Regions from separate parts of the Neobacillus niacini genome, predicted to be linked through region 2. Evidence: riboswitches for the same ligand, from Rfam matches in the RefSeq annotation. Region 2 holds a riboswitch; each other region holds the start of a gene.
What was found. Region 2 has a riboswitch for lysine ahead of ACN6MT_RS04395 (ABC transporter substrate-binding protein). Riboswitches for the same ligand answer to the same signal wherever they lie in the genome.
Positions count from the first base shown of each region.

Region 1: it holds a riboswitch for lysine, as region 2 does, so the genes downstream of both, dapA (4-hydroxy-tetrahydrodipicolinate synthase) here and ACN6MT_RS04395 (ABC transporter substrate-binding protein) in region 2, are expected to answer to the same signal.
Region 3: it holds a riboswitch for lysine, as region 2 does, so the genes downstream of both, ACN6MT_RS11835 (aspartate kinase) here and ACN6MT_RS04395 (ABC transporter substrate-binding protein) in region 2, are expected to answer to the same signal.

Region 1 covers NZ_CP183883.1:145,399-152,828, forward strand. The annotation lists gene ACN6MT_RS00745 (DegV family protein) at 1-616, opposite strand, end outside; gene ACN6MT_RS00750 (branched-chain amino acid aminotransferase) at 943-2,025, shown strand; gene ACN6MT_RS00755 (M15 family metallopeptidase) at 2,276-2,779, shown strand; gene ACN6MT_RS00760 (class I SAM-dependent rRNA methyltransferase) at 3,010-4,206, shown strand; lysine riboswitch at 4,373-4,553, shown strand; gene dapA (4-hydroxy-tetrahydrodipicolinate synthase) at 4,681-5,559, shown strand; gene ACN6MT_RS00770 (hypothetical protein) at 5,755-6,597, shown strand; gene ACN6MT_RS00775 (DUF2243 domain-containing protein) at 6,723-7,202, shown strand; gene ACN6MT_RS00780 (cytochrome c oxidase assembly protein) at 7,203-7,430, shown strand, end outside.
Region 2 covers NZ_CP183883.1:917,173-924,602, forward strand. The annotation lists gene ACN6MT_RS04380 (bifunctional 2',3'-cyclic-nucleotide 2'-phosphodiesterase/3'-nucleotidase) at 1-27, opposite strand, end outside; gene ACN6MT_RS04385 (PhoX family protein) at 271-2,181, shown strand; gene ACN6MT_RS04390 (M20/M25/M40 family metallo-hydrolase) at 2,837-4,486, opposite strand; lysine riboswitch at 4,668-4,850, shown strand; gene ACN6MT_RS04395 (ABC transporter substrate-binding protein) at 4,930-5,724, shown strand; gene ACN6MT_RS04400 (amino acid ABC transporter permease) at 5,819-6,481, shown strand; gene ACN6MT_RS04405 (amino acid ABC transporter ATP-binding protein) at 6,478-7,200, shown strand; gene ACN6MT_RS04410 (SpoIIE family protein phosphatase) at 7,269-7,430, opposite strand, start outside.
Region 3 covers NZ_CP183883.1:2,463,027-2,470,456, reverse strand. The annotation lists gene sdhB (succinate dehydrogenase iron-sulfur subunit) at 50-811, opposite strand; gene sdhA (succinate dehydrogenase flavoprotein subunit) at 818-2,575, opposite strand; gene ACN6MT_RS11845 (succinate dehydrogenase cytochrome b558 subunit) at 2,639-3,247, opposite strand; gene ACN6MT_RS11840 (YslB family protein) at 3,695-4,147, shown strand; gene ACN6MT_RS11835 (aspartate kinase) at 4,317-5,537, opposite strand; lysine riboswitch at 5,657-5,835, opposite strand; gene uvrC (excinuclease ABC subunit UvrC) at 5,905-7,430, opposite strand, start outside.

The sequences.
Region 1 (7,430 bases), 770 kb from region 2:
TTCGGACTTTATCCTTAATTTTTGCAGCGCCATCCTCAATCGATAAGATCGGCTTAATATTAAATAATGAGGCCAGTATTTTTTGACTTCCAGATACCCTGCCGCTTTTATGAAGCTGATCCAAGTTGGATGGTACCAAAAATAATCGAGTATGGTCACGCAGATTGTTTAATTGAGAAACTACTTCGTCTATTTCAAGTCCCTGTTCAACTAGTTCTATTCCCCTTTTCACCAGGAACGATAAAGGGAAGGAACCGGTACGTGAATCGATCGCAAACAATTTAAAACCAGCCATTTCCGCTGCCATAACAGAGGTTTGATACGTGCCAGTTAAAGTACTAGAGGCGTGAATCGCTATGCCAAAGTCATACTCTTCTTTTAACTTTTCATAAAGGTCGACGATATCACCGATATTTGGCTGAGATGATTGAAATTTTCCTTCCTCATTTTTCATTCGATGATAAAACTCTTCCTCGGTAATATCAATGGTTTCTTTGTAAAATTTATCGTTAATAACAACATGCAAGGGAATAACATGTATATGGTGCTTTTCAATAAACTCTTTGCTAAGAGAAGCAGTTGTGTCCGTAATCCATGCAATTTTAGGCTTGTTCATATGATCACTTTCCTTTAATGAATTTCTCTCAATCTATATAGGAATAACGAAAATTAGTAGTATGGTAACGTGGTTAACATTACAAAAATGAATAATCTCTCACAAGTTATATTTGTCATATATGACAAAGTTTTTCAGGCATGGTAAGCACAATTGTCACGGCTTTGACAAAATTATTTCAAAATTTACGTGTTTTTATTTAAATAGTGGTATAGTATAGGAAAGTATTTTTACTATTTCAAAAATATAATTATTATGGGTTTGAAACATGATTTTTCATTGAATTGTGTTTCAAACTGAATCTATTATTAAGATGAGGTGCGAGCATGAAACAGGAGATTTCATTTATTCCTAGAGAACAATTAAAAGCAAAGCCTGATACCGCTTCACTTGGTTTCGGGAAGTATTTCAGTGATTACATGTTTGTGATGGATTATCATAGCGAAAAAGGCTGGTATGATCCGAGAATTGCTCCTTATGAGCCTATAACACTTGAACCATCATCAATGGTGTTCCACTACGGACAAGCTATTTTCGAAGGAATGAAAGCATATAAGAAATCGGATGGTTCGATCCAGCTATTCCGTCCAGAGAAAAATATGAAGCGATTAAACGAGTCATGTGATAGGCTTTGTATTCCTCAAATTGATGAGGAGTTTTTATTAGAAGGAATTAAACGATTAATTATTACAGAGAAAGACTGGGTGCCGAATGGTGAGGGTACATCCCTTTATATTCGACCATTCATTTTTTCAACTGAGCCTTATCTTGGTGTTCGTCCTGCGAGCCAATACAAGTTGCTGGTCATCCTTTCTCCCTCTGGGGCCTATTATGGCAGTCAATTAAATCCGGTTAAAATATATGTAGAAGAGCAATATGTTCGTGCGGTTATTGGCGGTGTGGGTCATGTAAAGACAGCAGGCAACTATGCGGCCAGCTTAAAAGCACAGGAAAAGGCAGACGCAGGCGGCTACGCACAAATCCTTTGGCTTGACGCGAAAGAGAATAAATATGTCGAAGAAGTCGGCAGTATGAATATCTTCTTCAAAATCAATGGCGAAGTGGTAACTCCAAGATTAAATGGCAGCATTTTACCTGGAGTCACTCGTGATTCAGTCATTCAATTATTAAAATATTGGAATATCCCGGTGCGCGAAGAGAGAATCTCGATTGAAGAGGTCTTTGCGGCAAACGAGCGCGGTGAACTCGAGGAAGTCTTTGGAGCAGGAACTGCTGCCGTTATTTCCCCTGTTGGCGAACTAACTTGGAAAGACCAATCCATCGTTATTAACGATAATAATATTGGTGAGCTATCACAGGCTATTTATAATGAGATAACTGGAATACAGCTAGGGAAAAAAGAAGATCCATTTAATTGGACAGTGAAAGTTACTCAAATTGAAGGATAAACTACTGATATGGAAGATCCAGTTGTGCTGGATCTTTTTTTTATGGAACGACTTTTTCTGTATGGAACTGCATATGGATATACAAAATTAGGAAGGCAATTTTTTGAAACATTGCTTCTTTAGTTCTCGTCTTAGTTTATGAAAGACTTTTGATAAGAAAGGATCTACGACTTTGAGACTTAACTGGAAAGGCAGACTACTATTTACATTCATTATAGGTCTTATTATTTTATTCATTGTAGAAAACCCTATTGGCATCAGCATATTAAATCGTTTTAACATTGGTGGTACTGCTCCAATGCCAACGGAACTTCATCCAGTAGTGAGAGAACGGAGCAATCAGTTAGTCCAACAAGCAGCTGATAAAGGAATTATGATGGTGATAACCGATGACTTCCGTAGTGCGGAAGTCCAAGATCGACTTTATGAACAAGGCCGAACAGCGGCTGGAAATATTGTAACTCATGCAAGAGGAGGAGAATCGTTTCATAACTTTGGGCTTGCCATTGATTTTGCCATAAAAACCCCCTCAGCAGATGTTATTTGGGATATGCAATATGATGGCAACCAAAATGGAAAAGCAGATTGGGGCGAAGTGGTAGAAATGGCAAAAGCCCTAGGCTTTGAATGGGGCGGTGATTGGGCTCAATTTAAAGACTATCCCCACTTACAAATGAATTTTGGCTTAACACTAGGAGACCTGCAAAACGGGAAAAGGCCGGCAGATTTATCCTTAACGGCGGATACCCATTAAAGGGAAACAGTGAGGTCCTTCCTCGCCTATACATCGTTTTTTAGAAAATAATAGTCCTGATTAGAAAATTAGATCCAGTTTACCTGGATTTTTTTTATGCGTTCCTCTATCTTTATTTTGATGACGAAATACGCATCACTCGTAAACAGTGTTATGATTGATTGACAGTTATTGATTTTACAAACATTGTTAACAATACTAATAATAAATACAACTGATAGGATGAAGAGATGAGAACAGAAGTAAGGTTAAAGGTGAAATCAAAGTTCGTTAATAAATATAAAAGCGGCTACCCGCTTATCACAAAAGACACCATTATGAATCCTAATGTTCTAGATGAAGAAGGTAGCACCATAAACCTTGTTGATGAAAAGAACAACTTTATTTCTAAAGGCTATTATGGTAAGCAAAATAAAGGTCTCGGTTGGGTGCTTAGCGCTAAAGAAAGTGAAACGTTTGATCATAGCTTTTTTCAAAAGACTTTGAAGGCTGCCTTCGATCAGAGAGAATTTTTTTACAACAGTTCTGAAACAACAGCATTTCGAGTGTTTAATGGTGAAGGCGATGGAATCGGTGGTTTAACGATTGATTACTTTGATGGTTATTACTTGATTACCTGGTACAGTATAGGCATTTATCATTTTCGAGAATTTATTATAGATTCATTGAAGGAATTAGTGGAGTATAAAGCCATCTATCAGAAAAAGCGTTTTGATGAAAGTGGTAAATACATTGAAGAGGATGACTTCGTCACAGGTAAACGAGGAGAGTTCCCAGTTATCGTGAAGGAAAACGGCGTCAATATTGCCGTTTATTTAAATGAAAGTGCTATGGTCGGTGTATTCTTAGATCAAAAGGATGTTAGAAAAGCATTACGAGATAGGTATACACAAGGGAAACGGGTATTAAATACATTCTCCTATACCGGAGTGTTTTCAGTGTTTTCCGCTTTAGGTGGCGCAAAAAAAACGACAAGTGTCGACCTTGCTAATCGTAGCAAACGTAAAACAATTGAGCAATTCCAAGTGAATGGAATAGCATATGAGGATCAAGATATCATTGTAGAGGATGTATTCAACTACTTCAAATATGCTGTAAGAAAAGGGCTACTGTTTGATGTCGTTATTCTTGATCCTCCAAGTTTCGCAAAATCAAAAAAGTTTGTTTTCAGTGCAGAAAAAGATTATAAAAACCTGTTAAAGGATGCCATCTCAATAACGGAGGATAACGGAACGATCCTCGCATCCACCAATTCTAGCTCTTTTAATATGGACAAATTTAAAGGGTTCATAGATACAGCCTTTAAGGAATCAAAAAAACGCTATAAAATAATGGAAGAATACTCACTTCCTGACGACTTCCGAACCAATAAACATTACCCAGAATCGGACTACCTAAAAGTAGTTTTCATTAAAAAGATAGGATAAAGTTCCAGTTCATAGGAATTTACTGTCCACCCCACACGGACAGTGTCCACGAGTGGTGCCTGTCACCGCAGTCCCTACGGTGACAGGGCACCTTTGCTCTTGAATTTTATAGAATTTTCTGCTATTATTATTAATAATTAAATATTTTCTTACTTCATTACCTTGAAGTGAGGATAGAGGCGCAAAGACCATAAGTACGCAATAGGAGGATAATGAGGTCCTAGGATGATTGTGGAAAGGGGAATTTGCCGAAGTGGTTAGAATCTCATTTGTCTATGCCGCTGGTTCTGCTATTGAATAAATACAGAACTGTCATATAGGTGACTATATGGAGGGCTATCTTACGCAAAGGAACGGTTTTAAATTATGTTTCTACTGCAGTAGCGAGCCTTCGTTGCTGCTTTTTTGCGTTTACTATTGATTGACCTGATCTACCTCTAATTTTTATTAAAAATTATGTAAAGGGTGAGCTTGATGATTTTTGGCCAAGTTTTAACAGCTATGGTGACGCCATTTGATCAACATGGAGAGATTGACTATCACGCAGCTAGAGCACTAGTAAATTATTTAATTGCTAATGGTACGGATGGATTAGTAGTTGCAGGAACCACTGGAGAATCTCCAACATTAACAACAGAGGAAAAAATAGCGTTATTTAAATTCGTGGTCGAGGTTGCAGCCGGCAGGGTGCCTGTCATCGCTGGAACTGGCTCTAATAACACGAGAGCATCTATCAGCTTAACGAAACAGGCAGAAGCAGCAGGCGTTGATGGAATTATGCTCGTAGCTCCATACTACAATAAACCATCTCAAGAAGGGTTATTTCAGCATTTTAAAGCCATTGCGGAAGCTACTTCCTTACCGATAATGCTTTATAATATTCCTGGACGCTGTGCCGTCAACATCTCCGTAGAAACCATTGTCCGCCTCTCAGAAATTAGTAATATTGTGGCGGTAAAAGAAGCAAGCGGCGATTTAGATGCCATGGCAGAAATCATTGGCCGTACTCCGGATACATTTACATTGTACAGTGGTGATGATGGACTAACTATACCAGTCCTAGCCATCGGCGGCGCAGGTGTTGTGTCTGTTGCTTCGCATATCATTGGCAATCAAATGCAGGAGATGGTTACACTATTTAAAAATGGACGTGTTCAAGAAGCAGCTGTTTTACACCGCAGCCTTCTCCCAATTATGAAAGCATTATTTGCAGCACCTAACCCTACACCAGTAAAAGCTGCATTAAATATGCAAGGTGTCCAGGTTGGGGAAGTCCGTCTTCCCATGATTCCCTTGAATGATGAAGAAAAGAGTGCACTGCAAAAAGTACTCCCAATTAACACCCTGGTTTAATCTGATTATCATTCCTGTCCCTTCGTGGGGCAGGTTCTTTTTTACAAAAAATTAATATTCAAATATTCACAAATATTACAATTCTCATGATAATCCTCTTCCCTATAAAATTGTATACTACAAATAGTTACATCCAATTCCCCTGATTTACCCTCTCTGCTACGCCCCTAAAAAACTCTGAAAGCAGGTCGATTTATGAAAATTAGTAAAAAGAAAAATTCTAGAGACAAAAACATGCCGGAAATAAACGCATGGGCAATTCCTATGACAACTCCACAAGAAAGAAAGAGCGTATTTATGGACTTAGCGACAAGTTCTGAATTTGGAATGAGGAATCGAGGTCTTGTCTTTTACTATGGAAAGGACTTAATTGCATACAAACGTGAAAAACCCTCTGACGAAAATCGCAACGAATTTCTCCGGGTTCTATCAAAATTTATGACCGATTGTTTAGAAGATGATTGTCCTTCCTCTTGGGATCTCTGTGGGTCCTCATTCTGGGAAAAACTCATTTATTACTTTTATCCCCAAAACATATCAATCTCACCAGCTATGAAGGAAGCAGCTAACTTCCTAATCCAATTGAAAAAGTTTGTTCAATGGCTTGATAAAAGAGTTGGTACTCATTATTATCCTGCAATCGAAATATCCACTTCAGAAGCTGCTCTTCATTTACAATCCTGTGAAAAACTATTAAATGTCCTCTTTTTCAAACACTTTCCGAAAGCTTATAGTCCTGACTGGAATCCAGAACAAGACATCGAAAACTTAACACTAAATGGCGCCCATTTTGTAAATACTCAGGAAGGTGTATTCGAGGTCACAAGCAAAATTGAAGACACATGTGTATTAACTGATTTGGGTTCGCATAAATCGTATTATGTAAAAGATTTGCCGACTGTTAATGTGGAATTAGGTATGATCTTAAGTGGTGTCATCGGCAGGCGAAAAGGTGACAAACATTGGCATTGGTATATTAGCGTTGCGGTTAATCCACCGCAGGCAAAAAATTATATTCCCACTTTTCTTACCTGTTAATCAAACGTTTGATTAGATTTGTACCCTTAAAATCAGTTCTATTGCCTTTATCCATAAACTGTTTGGAATTTATTGAGACAGGATAAACTAATGGGAGGTAAAAACTGGTATAGGGAGAGAATTAAATGTCTAAGGTTCTTGATGAACGTTTGAACTACTTAGGACAAAATCTATTGTCGGGTTGTTTACTAGGGATCGGTTTTGTTGCTTTTGTCGATGAGGCTGTGTTCCACCAGCTCCTGCACTGGCACCATTTCTATGATAAATCTACCCCTGATATTGGTCTGGTATCAGATGGGATTTTTCATGCATTTAGCTGGTTCTCAACGGTAGCAGGGTTATTTCTGGTTTCCGACCTTCGTCGTAGAAATGCTTGGTGGCCAAAGAGATGGTTTGGAGGATTTCTTTTGGGCGGAGGCGGATTTAATTTATACGATGGTACGGTTCAACATAAAATCATGAGGATTCATCAAATTCGATATAACGTCAAAATTGCACTTTACGATTGGGTATGGAATATACTCGCGGTTCTCATACTAGTTGTTGGATTTATCATCATTTTTCGGACTAGCCGGGAATCAAAAACGATGGACGGGACTGTCTAAATGGAACATCACCATATCCATCAAGCAAAAGAGCTGTCAATTGAACTTCTTTTAGCTCTCCCTTTTGTACTGGCTGTATTGATTTATCTTCTATTAGGATTAGTCTCTAACCAACGTCATAAGCGATGGCCGATTTATCGATACATGTACTGGGTATCCGGCGTTCTTTCGGCAGCTGCTGCACTAATCGGTCCTGTCGCCGACCGTGCTCATGAAAATTTCACGGCC
Region 2 (7,430 bases):
CCCTGCTTGAACGAACGGTTTTTTCAATGGATACAGCTCCTTATAAATGTTTTGTTTCAAACCAATATAAATTATAAAGAGAAGTTCCAATGCTTAAATGCGCCTATAGACTGAAGTATTCTTAAGAGTTTGTAAATTCAGTGTAAATAATTAGGTCTAAATTCCTGAATAGGTAAGATAATAAAAACTATACATCTACTTAACATTTCCTTAACAATTATCTTGTTTAATTGAACTGTAAACTATTAATCCATTAGGAGGATTTATTAGATGATTAATAAGAAACTTGTGAAAAAGGGGTCTGCCTTAGCACTTGCTTTAGCGATTACGATTCCAGCCGTAACACCGGCATTTGCGGCTTCTCAAAATAACAATAAAATAGAGTCTGTTAGATTTAATGGAATGCAAGCACCTGCAACGATTGATGAAATGGTAAAAACATATACAAATGCAACCGTTGATGTGAAATATATCAATGGAAAAGTAAAAACATTTCCACTGACTTACAACTACCTATTTAAATCAGAAGATAAGGTAGCAACCGTTAAAGGTGAAAAAGTTCCTGCTGGTACACCTATTGATGTAAATGGAAATCCAATTAAGGATCCAAGCGGCACAAACGGAGAATACTTTGTCTCTGACGCTCCGGATTCAAACAGCTTATTAATGCCTATTAACGGCAAACTTTATATGGTTACACACTATGAATACCAAACGATTGATGCTGCTGGTAAATCAGCATACGGTTTAGTTCCAGCATCTATGTCTTTAACTGAGGTGGAACAAGACAAAAAAACAGGTGAACTTACACCTGTAAATGTAGAAAAAATTGATTTTTCAGCTGTAAATGGACTTTGGATTCCATGTAACGGATCACTATCTCCATGGAATACACATTTAGGTTCTGAAGAGTACGAACCAGATGCACGTCTTTTCTTAGATCCAACTTCGAAAGTAAGAAGTCAAGTTGAAACATTTGCTCAATTCTATTTCGGAGATAAAGCAAAGGCTAATCCTTATTTCTATGGCTACACTCCTGAAATTACAGTAGGTAAAAATGGTAAAACATCCGTTGAAAAACATTACAGTACAGGACGTTTCTCTCATGAGTTAGCTAAAGTAATGCCTGATAATAAAACTGTTTTCTATGGTGATGACGGTGGCAATACAGGTATGTTTATGTATGTAGCTGACAAGGCAAAAGATTTATCAGCAGGTACACTTTATGCAGCAACATTCAAACAAACAGGTACTGAAAACGGCGGATCAGGAGATTTACAATGGATTAATTTGGGACATGCAACAGATAAAGAAGTGAAGGATATTATTGATAGCGGCATTACATTCAATGATATATTTGAAACTTCAGATGTTCCTAAAGAAGGATTTACAGCTATTAAACAATATTCATATGGTAAAGTTGAGTACTTAAAACTGAAGCCTGGTAAGGAAAAGGCAGCAGCTTTCCTTGAAACACGCCGCTGGGCAGCCATGCTTGGTGCGACTACTGAATTTAACAAAATGGAAGGTTTAGCACTAAACGAAAAGGATAAAAAGGTATATGTTGCCATCTCCGATCAAAGTAAGGCAATGGAAAAGGATTCAACTGGTAAAGATCCAGCAGATCATATTCAATTACCAAAAATTAAAGCTGGTGTAACCTATCAATTAGACTTGCAAGGCGGCCAAAAAGATAGTAATGGAAATGCAATTAACAGCTCGTATGTAGCACCATCCATGTCTGGTTTGGTAGTAGGGGAAGACCTCCCTGCAGCTGATGCATATGGAAATACTGCAAATGTAGATAAAGTAGCGAATCCGGATAACTTAAGCTACTCTGAAGCAATGAGAACACTCTTTATTGGTGAAGATAGTGGTAACCACACAAATAACTTCGTTTGGGCTTATAATGTTGATACGAAAGAATTAGAGCGTATTTTATCTGTTCCAGCAGTGGCGGAAGCAACTGGATTATTTGCTGCTGATGACCGCAATGGCTTCTCATACATTTTCAGTAATTTCCAGCATCCTGGTGATGAAGTAGAAGGTAAGTCCATTACCGCTGTTAATAAAGAAGAACTACTTAAAGCTGTTGACGAACAAATTGGTATTAATAAAACAGGCGGTATTGGTTATATCTCTGGTATGCCATCTGTAACAAAAATGCCAAAAAATAAATAAGATAACTGATTCTACAACATCGATTATTGGTAAAACAGAAGCTAATTCAGTAATGAAATTGTTAATTAATATTAATGGAAAAGGAAATAGACTACCTGTCTTTTTTGGACGGGTAGTCTATTTTAGTTTAATGTAGCAACCCCATCTTCTTCAAATCTTGGAGTAACATTGGTGTTATAAGCAAACCCATTAATTACATTCATTACTATTGGTGATGTTTTATCCATATTCTTGTTGATTTTGGTTTAGGGTTGAGAATTCATAAGCGGAGAATTTCCGACTATTGTATAGAGGAAGCTTAGGAAGCAGATATAAGCGGAGATATTCCGGTTAACTGCTTTAAAAGAGACAATATCCAAGGATTTGGATAAAATAAGCGGAAAAACTCCGCCTATTTTTAAGGAAATATGGTTATTTCCCAATTTAAGCGGAAATTAGCCGCTTATTTTCCAAACACATTGAAAATCAACATTCCATCCATTTTTTCATTCCATTTCCTCCTTTCAATTCTTGGATTCAGTATAATCAGGAAGTCTGGAATGAAACTGAAAAATGCAATAAAGTATGTAGTTAATTCCAAAACTTTAAAAAAAGTTCGATGTCCTTTTTTACAGCTAAAAAACCTGCAGACTAGTCTACAGGCTTTTTGGTTCAATTATTTTAATAGTTTTTGAATCACGAGATGTGTTAGATTTGGTACTACTTCAAATGAGTACGTCATTTCCAGTCTTTCAAGTTTCTTGTGAGCATCTAAACCATAAGGGCCAATATTGATTACTGGTACATTGATATCGCGAATGTCTTGATATTCTACAAAGTGCTTGGTGCCCCAGCCAGGATTGTTGTTCGATACGGCACTGATACCGGCTTCGTCATCACTAAGAGCTACAAAACTCATATCAGAGATATAAGGGAAAAAGTTGCGTGTTACAATCGGATATTGATAGTATGGCTGGAGTTCTTCCACTGCTTCATCCAATGAAGTAATTAAAGCAAGCTCATTAGTTGTTTTCCCTGTCAATTCAATTCGTGGAGAGTACAGGGAGGAATAAAACAGAATAATGGCTGGATTTTTATCCTTCATCCATTTCCAAGCTTCCTCTACCACTTTTGCGGCAAACATGCGCGTATCTAGTTCCGTATTTTTTAAAAGCTTTTCTTTAAATTGACTCATATGTGCCGTGAACGCTTCGCCGTTCTCATCGACCAATAATTGTTCCATTTCCTCGTAGGTCAACACTTTAGGTTTCCAAGAATGCGGTACATATGGTTCACCGCTTATTGTGCTGTATTGTTTATACCTTTCTTCGAAGGAAGTCAGGGCATTGGTAAAAGCAATCATAGCTTGTTCCTTTAACTTTTCAAGCACGTCCTTTGGAGACCAGGAATGAATAAAGAAATTGTAATAAACATAAGCAGCTAAGGCAGTTTGAACGGTATAAGACGGCTTTAAATCCGTTTGTTTTAACGAAACAGGAGGCACGGTCGTCTCACCAAACGCTTCGTTACAAAGCTCCGGATTGTAATTAATTTGCCTGGTCAGCTCGGCTGCAATAAAGTTTGGATCGAGTCCTTCAAAGGCTGAACCCACATGCGTTTCTGCTCCCGTAATAAAGAAAGATGGCAGCAGCTTTCCGACGGTCCCTTTGTAGATATAACGATTTTCATCACCTTCATATCTTGGTGAAACGAAATCCGCATTAATCGCGGCAACATAATCAAAACCATGTTCACTTCTCCAGCATTTCAATGTTTTCAAAGCGGAAAGAACACCATGTGAACTATCCTCCTCGTCACATTCCGCTAAGAGGACAATGTTTCCTTCTAATTCTTCAGGACGCTGAGAATAATAGTTTAAGAGATATACGTTACTGGCAACCCCGCTTTTCATATCAAGGACGCCGCGGCCAAATAACCAATCTCCCGAATCTAAATGTTCTTTCGCAGCAGCTGGCAGCTGTTCCATTTTTAGTGATTCCATCAGTTCATCTGGGAAGCAAGCTTGGTCTTTTAAATGGGTAAAATCTTCAATCCCCACCGTGTCCATATGGCCCATCAAAATCACAGTACGGTTGCTAGTTCCCTTTGTTCCTTTCACAAAAGCCAGAACATTATAACGTTCTTGATCATCATTTAGTGTTTGTTCTAAAACAAGGTGGCTGGGGTTTTGTGAAAAATAGGGCATAGAGGAAATCATAGAATATAAAGATTGAGCAATATCCTTTTCGCCACTGGTATTAACGACACTTTCAATGTTTACGAGCTGTTTCGTGAATGTCAGTACATCCTCACGACATTGCAACATAGTTTTGACCTTCTTTTCTAGTAATTTAGTATTTTAAAAAAATGTATCTCAGAAGATAAAGCCCGTCAAGCCTTTTAATTTGGGGATAAATTCCATTAAGAACATTATTGCAATTGTGGGAATATTTTTATATAATGAAATTGCTTCGTTAAACTAAATATAAATCCTCATTTTAAGCATTAGATGGGGTAGAGGTCGCGTTTGTTATTAGTATCCTATTAGAGATTCAGTGAAATCTATGAAAATAGGAAAAAGGATCAATCGCCGAAGCTTCTGAAATCACTTCTTTCAGAAAGCTGGGTCTGCACTCGAATAGGGGCAGAACTGTCACAGTTCCTTGGAATTGTGGAGAACTATCTTCACCAGTGCTAATCGATGAGGGTGTGCAGAACACCGTCATATTCATCCAGACGGTGTTTTTTTATTAACAAGGGGGAATATTTATGAAAAAATTTGCATTTTTATTAGCAGCAATGATGTTGATTTTATCTGCTTGCGGCACTGAGAAGACAGATGGGGAAAAGGCAGAAAAGGCAAACGGGGGAAAGCATGAGTTAGTGAAAAAAGGTGCGTTAACATTCTCGATGACAGGACAATATCCACCGTTAAACTTTAAGAAAGACGATAAATTGACTGGATTTGATGTTGAAATTGGAACAGAAATTGCTAAGAGGATCGGACTTGAAGCAAACCCTGTAACGAATCAATGGGAAACGATTATCCAAGGTTTGAAGGCAAAGAAATATGATGCCATTATTGGAAGTATGACTGCTACACCTGAACGTGATAAGCAAGTTGATTTCACTAATCCATATTATCTATCCGGTGCACAGATCTTTGTAGCGGAAGGCAATACGGATATTCAATCAAAGGATGATTTGAAGGGTAAATCGATTGGGGTCATTCAAGCCAGCACATGGAAGGATATGGCTGAAGAATTATCTGATCAAGTAAAAGGCTATCCAACAGACGTAAACGCACTTCAAGATTTGGAGCTTGGCCGTTTAGATGCCGTAATCACGGATAAAATTGTCGGTGTTAGTGCACAAAATGAAAAAGGCCTAAAAATTAAGGAAATTGGCGATTTATTGAATGAAGACCGTGTAAGTGTAGCCGTTGCTGAAGGAAACAAAGAGCTTGCTGATCAAATCAACGAAGCCCTCCAATCTATGATTGATGATGGTACGTATGAAAAAATCAGTATGAAATGGTTTAATACAAACATTATGGAAAAGTAAGATTGAAAAAAATACTTTCGTGTAAGCACCTAATGTGGGTGCTTGCGCTTTTTTAAAGAAGGAGGTACACATTGTGGTTTTTATTGAAAATATCATGAGTATTTTTAGTGAACATGGAATTGCTTTTTTGAAAGCTTCTTGGATGACCATCTCCATAACGGCAATCTCGCTATTATTTGCGATGGTGATTGGCTTAATTTTCGCGGGCTTTAAGATTTCCTCTAGTAAAATACTAAATTGGATTGCGGATATCTACATTGGTATTATTCGTGGAACGCCTCTCATTGTTCAAATTATGTTCCTTTATTATGGACTTGCCAATATCGTGAACCTAGACAGCTTCACGGCAGGAGCTCTGGCATTAGGTGTTCATACTGGAGCTTACATTGCTGAAATTTTTAGAGGAGCTGTGCAATCCATTGACCGTGGACAGATGGAAGCGGCTAGGTCACTCGGAATGCCCTACTCTCTCGCGATGAGGAGAATTATTTTCCCGCAAGCTTTCAAAAGAGCAATTCCATCTTTAGCAAATCAGTTTATTATTGGCTTAAAAGATTCTTCCCTTGTTGCCTATATTGCCGTAACAGATCTATATAACACAGCTCTTAGTGTCCAAGGTGAAAACTATATGCCTTTTGAAACGTATTTTGTTGTAGGGGTCTATTATTTGATTATCGTCCTAATTTTCACATGGGTTGCGAATCGTATTGAAAAGAAAATGGATGTCAGCAAACCTAAGGAGGGCGTAATTGCATGATTGAAATTAGCAATCTTTCAAAATCCTTTGGGAAGCTTGAAGTATTAAAAAATATAAACTTAAGTGTACATGAGAAAGAAGTAGTTGTTCTAATCGGTGCAAGTGGCTCTGGTAAAAGTACGCTGCTTCGCTGCCTGAATTTTTTAGAAGTGGCAGAGCGCGGTGACATTATCATCGATTCTGAAAACATAGACCTGGCAAAAACAAACTTAAATAAAGTTAGAGAAAAGGTAGGAATGGTGTTTCAGCATTTCAATCTTTTCCCTCATAAAACCGTACTAGAAAATATTATCGAAGCACCGATTTTTGTCAGAAAAGAGACAAAGGATGCAGCAAGTTCAAAAGCAATGGCTCTTCTTAAAAAAGTTGGCTTAGAGGATAAAGCGAATTACTATCCTGAACAATTATCGGGCGGACAAAAACAGCGGGTAGCAATTGCGAGAGCATTAGCAATGGAACCAAAAGTAATGCTATTTGATGAGCCGACTTCAGCATTGGATCCTGAGCTTGTTGGTGAAGTGCTGCAGGTAATGAAGGATCTGGCACGTGACGGGATGACGATGGTGATTGTCACACATGAAATGGGATTTGCGAAAGAAGTGGCGGACAGAGTCATTATGCTTGCAGACGGAAATATTATTGAAGAAGGACATCCCAATGATATCTTTGCCAATCCCATACATGAACGTACGAAAAGGTTTTTAAACCAAATATTATAGAATGTAACAAAACCTGCCTTTGGAGTATGCAAGGCAGGTTTTTTATCTTTTTATTTAATAGGAAATTCCTATTTTAAGTCCACAAGAATAAAAGTTTCGTCATCGCTCTTAAAATCTACGTTTTTTTCATTATTTAGACACTGTAAAATTTCCTGTTTCAATTGATATAAAGGTAATGAGACTGTTCTCCTTACTAATGGAGCTAAATAGTTTGAAATAAGGGGATCAAC
Region 3 (7,430 bases), 1.5 Mb from region 2:
AAGAAAACCTTCTTTCCGTAATAGAAAAGAAGGTTTAAAGAATCTTGCATTATACCTGATCGCTTCCGAAGAAGTTTCTAAATGCTTGGAATGTTGTATCACGGTTTAATGCTGCAATTGATGTAGTTAATGGAATTCCTTTCGGACATGACTGTACACAGTTCTGTGAGTTACCACAGTTAGCTAGCCCACCATCTCCCATAATTGCTTCTAAACGTTCAGCTTTATTCATCGCACCAGTTGGATGAGCGTTGAATAAACGCACCTGTGAAAGCGGCTGAGGTCCAATAAAGTTTGAATTGCTGTTTACGTTCGGACAAGCCTCAAGACAAACACCACAAGTCATACATTTTGAAAGCTCATAAGCCCATTGACGCTTCTTCTCTGGCATACGAGGACCAGGTCCTAAGTCGTATGTTCCATCGATTGGAATCCAAGCTTTAACTTTCTTTAAAGCATCAAACATCCTGCTGCGGTCAACCTGAAGGTCACGCACAACCGGGAATGTTCTCATCGGCTCTAGGCGGATTGGCTGCTCCAGTTGATCAACAAGTGCCGAACATGATTGGCGCGGCTTCCCGTTAATCACCATTGAACATGCTCCACAAACTTCTTCGAGGCAGTTACTATCCCAAGTAATAGGTGTAGTAGCTTGACCTTTTGTATTGACAGGGTTTCTGCGAATTTCCATTAATGCAGAAATTACGTTCATATTTGGACGATACGCTAGCTCAAACTCCTCTTCATAAGGAGCAGAATCAGGGCTATCTTGACGGGTAACAATAAATTTTACTGTTTTATTTTCAGACATGTGTTCCTACTCCCCTTTCTTTTTTGCGTAGTTGCGTTCACGAGGCTTGATCAAGGAAACATCAATATCCTCGTAATGGAAAGCTGGTGCAGATGTGCCATCAACAAATTTTGCCATTGTTGTTTTTAAGAAGTTTTCATCATCACGGTTCGGGAATTCAGGCTTATAATGCGCGCCTCGGCTTTCATTACGGTTGTAAGCACCGATTGTGATTACGCGTGCCAATTGAAGCATGTTTTGTAACTGACGCGTAAAAGTTGCACCTTGATTGCTCCATTTGCTTGTATCTTGAATGTTTATTTTTTTGTAACGTTCTAATAACTCTTGAATCTTTTCATCAGTCTTTAATAGTCTGTCATTGTGACGTACAACTGTCACATTATCCGTCATCCATTCACCAAGCTCTTTATGAAGAACGTACGCATTTTCCGTGCCATTTAAAGACATAATGGAAGACCATTTTTCTTCTTGTTCCTTTACGTGACGATCAAATACAGTAGATGATACGGCATCTGAACTCTTCTCAAGACCCTTGATATATCTAACCGCATTCGGTCCAACGACCATACCGCCATAAATAGCTGAAAGTAATGAATTCGCACCTAAACGATTGGCACCGTGCTGTGAATAATCACACTCACCGGCAGCAAAAAGTCCTGGAATATTGGTCATTTGATCATAATCAACCCATAGCCCGCCCATTGAATAGTGCACGGCAGGGAAAATTTTCATCGGAACTTTACGAGGATCGTCACCCATGAATTTTTCATAGATTTCAATGATTCCGCCAAGTTTAATGTCTAATTCTTTTGGATCCTTATGTGAAAGATCTAGGTAGACCATGTTTTCGCCATTAATACCCAACTTCTGATCTACACAGACAGAGAAAATCTCACGTGTTGCAATATCACGTGGTACTAAGTTTCCGTACGCTGGATATTTTTCTTCTAGGAAGTACCAAGGTTTTCCATCTTTATATGTCCAAACTCGTCCACCTTCACCACGTGCTGATTCACTCATTAAGCGGAGCTTATCATCACCAGGAATCGCAGTTGGATGAATTTGAATCATTTCACCATTCGCATAATATGCACCTTGTTGATATACGATAGATGCAGCAGAACCTGTATTAATAACAGAGTTCGTTGTTTTTCCGAAGATGATTCCAGGGCCGCCTGTTGCCATAATAACTGCATCACCGGAAAAGGATTTAATCTCCATCGATGTGAGGTTTTGAGCAACAATTCCTCGGCAAACGCCATCATCATCTACAACTGCGCCTAAAAATTCCCAGCCTTCGTACTTTGTTACTAATCCAGCTACTTCATGACGACGAACCTGCTCGTCCAATGCATAAAGCAGCTGCTGACCTGTAGTCGCACCAGCAAATGCAGTTCTTGAATGCTGTGTACCTCCGAAACGGCGGAAGTCCAAAAGTCCTTCTGGAGTCCGGTTAAACATAACACCCATCCGGTCCATTAAGTGAATGATTCCAGGTGCTGCTTCACACATCGCCTTAACTGGCGGCTGGTTAGCCAAGAAGTCCCCGCCATATACGGTATCATCAAAGTGAATCCATGGTGAATCTCCTTCACCTTTTGTATTTACTGCTCCATTCATACCGCCTTGGGCACAAACAGAGTGGGAACGTTTAACTGGAACAAGTGAAAATAATTCTACTGGTGTTCCTTCTTCTGCAACTTTGATGGTTGCCATTAAGCCGGCTAAGCCGCCACCAACTATGATCACCTTACCCTTACTCATTGTGACTCACTCCCTTAATCCAAAAATCCGATATTTTTCAACACAGAGTATGAAGTTAATTTTTTATACAAATGCTAGTAGTGTGCTAATTCCCACGATTGATAGAATAATGAAAACACCAATGGTGAAATATGTAGAAATTACTTGTGAACGTGGGGAAACAGTAATACCCCAGCTAACCAAGAATGACCACAAACCATTTGCAAAGTGGAAAATAGTTGAAATGATACCAACCACATAGAAACCAAACATGAATGGTGAAGAAAGGATATCCGCCATCATGTCATAGTTAACATGCGCACCGAATGCTGCTGCAACACGAGTTTCCCATACATGCCATGTAATAAAGATTAACGTGATGACACCAGAAACACGCTGTAATAGGAACATCCAGTTTCTGAAGTATCCATACTTTCCGGCATTATTTTTTGCAGTAAAAGCAATATAAAGGCCATAGATTGCATGAAATAAAATTGGTAAATAAATAATTACTGTTTCAAGGACAATTCTAAAAGGAAGGTTCCCCATAAAATTCGCCGCATTGTTAAAGGCCTCTGGTCCTCTTGTAGCAAAATTGTTGACTACTAGATGCTGCACAAGGAATAAACCTATTGGAATTACTCCTAGTAATGAATGCAATCTTCGATTCAAAAACTCACGATTCCCTGCCATAATTAACCCCCCTTAAATTTTTCCAGGATGATAAGCCTTCAACTATTTTTCTTGTAAATAAGAATTCTCAAACTTAGCACCACTGTGACAATTATGTGACATGTCCATTTTACTCCCAACAGGAAGGAGCGTCAAGAAAACGGATACACAAAAGTTATATAAAAATTTAATTTTTAAAATATATTGATATTATAATAAATTATTAGTTTTCTTCTTGCAAATGGAATTATCTTGTATTAAATCCAGTAGAATTACAATAAATAATTAAATTACATCCATAGACTGTTGCCATAAATGGGAAAGATAATTATGATGAAAGACACGCTATTATATTGCAAAATAACAATCCTTTACCACTCTAACGCTGTACACTATATTTCCTAAAAAGTGTTCTTAACTTAAAGCCGTAATTGTATATAATAGAATGGTAGAAAGAGGGGAAGCAAAATGAATGAAAGTACTGCCGTCGAACTTACTTTACAATCGAATGAACCAAGAAATATTTCACTGTTTGGATATGAATTGATTCGTGAATTCATACTGCCAGAAATCTTAGGTAAAGACACACCAGAAATCCTTTACTGGGCTGGAAAACGATTAGCCCGCAGTCACCCTTTAAATAGCTTTGACGAAATCATCGATTTTTTCTCAAAAGCTTCTTGGGGACAGCTCGAATTAAAAAAAGAGCGTAAAGATGAAATAGAATTTGAACTTGTCAGCCCGCTGTTCGTTTCGAGAGTCAAATCAAAAGCAGAACACTACTTCCAAATTGAAGCTGGCTTTCTCGCTCAACAAATCGAACTCCAAAAACAAGCCATCGCCGAAACCTTCGAACACCCAGTAAAAAAAGCAAACAAAGTCCTATTCACCGTCAAATGGGATCGTAAAGACACACTTTAGCATGCAGAAAAGCTTTCATCAGGACCTCCCGATGAAAGCTTTTTCTTGTTGCAGCTGGTGCTTCAGTTGGTACTTCAGTCGGTGCCTGTCACCACCCGTGGACACTGTCCACCTCAGGCGGACAGATTGGCAAAAAGTTTTCCTTGGAGTTGTCTCCAAGGAGGCTTTTTTAATCTTCTCTATTTAGTCCAAATGCTTGGTGCAGTACTTCTACGGCTTTTAGCATGTGTTTTTCTTCGACTACTGCTGAGACTTTGATTTCTGAGGTGCTGACCATTTTTATTTGAATTTGGTTCGCGGCTAGAACTTCAAACATTTTTGCTGCTACTCCAGGGTTAGAAATCATTCCTGAGCCGACGATTGATACTTTTGCCAGTTGATTTTCTGCGTCAAGCTGTTCATAGTTTAGTACATCCTTGCTATTTTCAAGGACTTTCAATGTCTCCATCAGGTCTTGGGTTTTAATAGAGAAAGCAAGATTTGCTGTTTCTGCTTCTGTTGTACTTTGAACAATAATGTCTACGTTCAAATGGTTCTCAGCCAGGGTTGTAAAAATGGTTGATAAACTTGTTAAAGAATTGGCAAGTCCTAATACACTTACCTTCGTAATTTCATCTTCAAATGCCACTCCACGGACTACAAGATTTTGTTCCATTGACGCTTCCTCCTCAATTACTGTTCCTTTTACTCTTTCCATACTTGAGCGAACCTCTAATTTGACTTGATAGTTTTTCGCAAATTCTACTGCCCTGGGATGGAGCACTCCAGCACCTAAATTGGCAAGCTCGAGCATTTCATCATAAGACACGGACTGTAATTTCCGTGCACTCTTCACATATCTAGGGTCAGTTGTGAATACACCCGTTACATCGGTATAAATATCACATTTATCAGCGTTTAGTGCAGCAGCAAGTGCCACGGCCGTCGTATCTGAACCTCCACGGCCAAGAGTAGTAATTTGACCATTTTCCGTAATCCCTTGGAAGCCTGCAACAATTACCACTTTACCGTCATCAAGCTGATTTTTTACCGCTTCTGTATTTATCGTTGTAATACGGGCATTTCCATGAACAGGCTCCGTGACAATTCCAGCCTGCCAGCCGGTAAACGAAACGGCAGGAAGATTCTGTTCATTTAGAGCCATTGACAATAAAGCGATTGTTACCTGTTCTCCCGTACTTAGGAGCATGTCCATGTCTCGTTTGTTAGGAGCCGCGGAAATTTCTTTTGCTAGATCCACCAGCTGGTCAGTTGATTTCCCCATTGCCGAAACAACCACTACAACCTGATTCCCTTGATCGGTTTCATCTTTTACTCGTTGTGCTACATTTAGGATTTTTTCTACACTTCCAACCGAAGTACCGCCAAACTTTTGTACAATTAAACCCATCTTTTCCCCTGCTTTCAGTTATAGGTTAAGAATCACTATATGTTTCCCCGCAAAAAAAATAAAAAAGCAATGAGAGGGCATCTCATTGCTTGAATACACAAAAAAATTCTGCGTCTACAATGTAAGATAGCTCTCCAAGGCATTAAACCTTGACAATCCGGCATTTATTCAATACAGGACCAGCAAAGAAAGAAATGAGACTTTCTTCACTTCGGCGACCATCCCCTTTCATGATTCATCACAGAAGCCCATCCTTCTCCGAATCATTACTATTGAAGCTCGCACCTCTACCTTCACTTCATTATTAAAAAGTGATAGTAATATAATTTTCAATCATTATAGCATAGCAAGATTTTTCTGACAATCACTATGATTGAAGTTTTTTAATTAATTCCTCTGCTACAGGAGCTGGAATTCCAATGGCTCTAAACTCGTCAAATGTAGCTTCTTTCATTTTCTTAACGGAACCAAATTCCTTTAACAGCTGCTTTTTACGTTTTTCACCAACACCTGGAATGTCGTCCAGTAGCGATTGAAACGCACTTTTTCCTCGTGTTTGACGATGAAAAGTGATCGCAAAACGGTGAACCTCATCTTGGATTCTTTGCAATAAATAAAATTCTTGGCTGTTTCTGCCGAGCGGAATAATTTCAAGTGGATTCCCATATAAAAGCTGAGAAGTTTTGTGCTTATCATCCTTGACTAGCCCAGCTAGGGGGATATCTAAACCCAGTTCGTTTTCTAAAACGTCTCTGACCGCCTCTACATGCCCTTTTCCGCCATCAATAATAATGAGGTCCGGAAGCGGAAGTCCTTCTTTCAACGCCCTAGAATATCTTCTTCTGGTTACTTCACGCATCGATTCATAATCATCAGGTCCCTTAACCGATTTAATCTTATACTTTCGGTATTCACGCTTATTCGGCTTCCCATCAATGAAGACCACCATCGCAGATACAGGATCCGTCCCTTGAATATTAGAATTGTCGAAAGACTCAATGCGATGCGGGGTATAAATACCCATAAGCTCCCCAAGGTTTTCAACAGCCTTTATCGTCCTTACCTCGTCTTTTTCGATTAGAGAGAATTTCTCATTCAATGCAATTTTCGCATTTTTAATTGCCATTTTAATAAGATCTTTTTTCTGACCGCGCTGAGGTTTTAGGACTTTAACCTGAAGAAGCTGTTCGGCAAGATTTAAATCAATTTCATCCTGAATCAAAATTTCCTTCGGTTTAATATGATTCGATTTTTCGTAAAATCGACCTAGGAAAGTAAGAATTTCTTCTTCTGGCTCATTGTAGATTGGAAACATGGAAACGTCACGTTCAATCAGTTTTCCTTGGCGTACAAAGAAAACTTGAACACACATCCACCCTTTATCGACAGCATAGCCAAACACATCGCGATCAGTAAAATCAGTCATCGTGATTTTTTGCTTTTCCATAATGGTTTCAATGTGGATAATCTTATCTCTGAATTCCTTTGCACGCTCGAAATCTAATTCTTCAGATGCACTGGTCATTTTCTCCGTTAGTTCTTTTTTTATCTCTTTAAATCCGCCATTAAGAAAACGGGTAATTTCGTCGGTCATTTGCTTGTATTGCTCTTCATGTACTTCATTTACACATGGTGCCAGGCACTGACCTAAATGGTAGTACAAACACACACGGTCTGGAAGGGTTGAGCATTTTCGCAATGGGTAGATTCGGTCTAGCAGCTTTTTCGTTTCATTCGCTGCCATGACGTTCGGATAAGGACCAAAGTACTTGCCTTTATCCTTTTTTACTTTTCTTGTAATGATGAGTTTTGGATGTCTCTCCGCTGTCAATTTAATAAACGGATAGGTTTTATCATCCTTCAGCATGACATTATATTTAGGATCGTATTTTT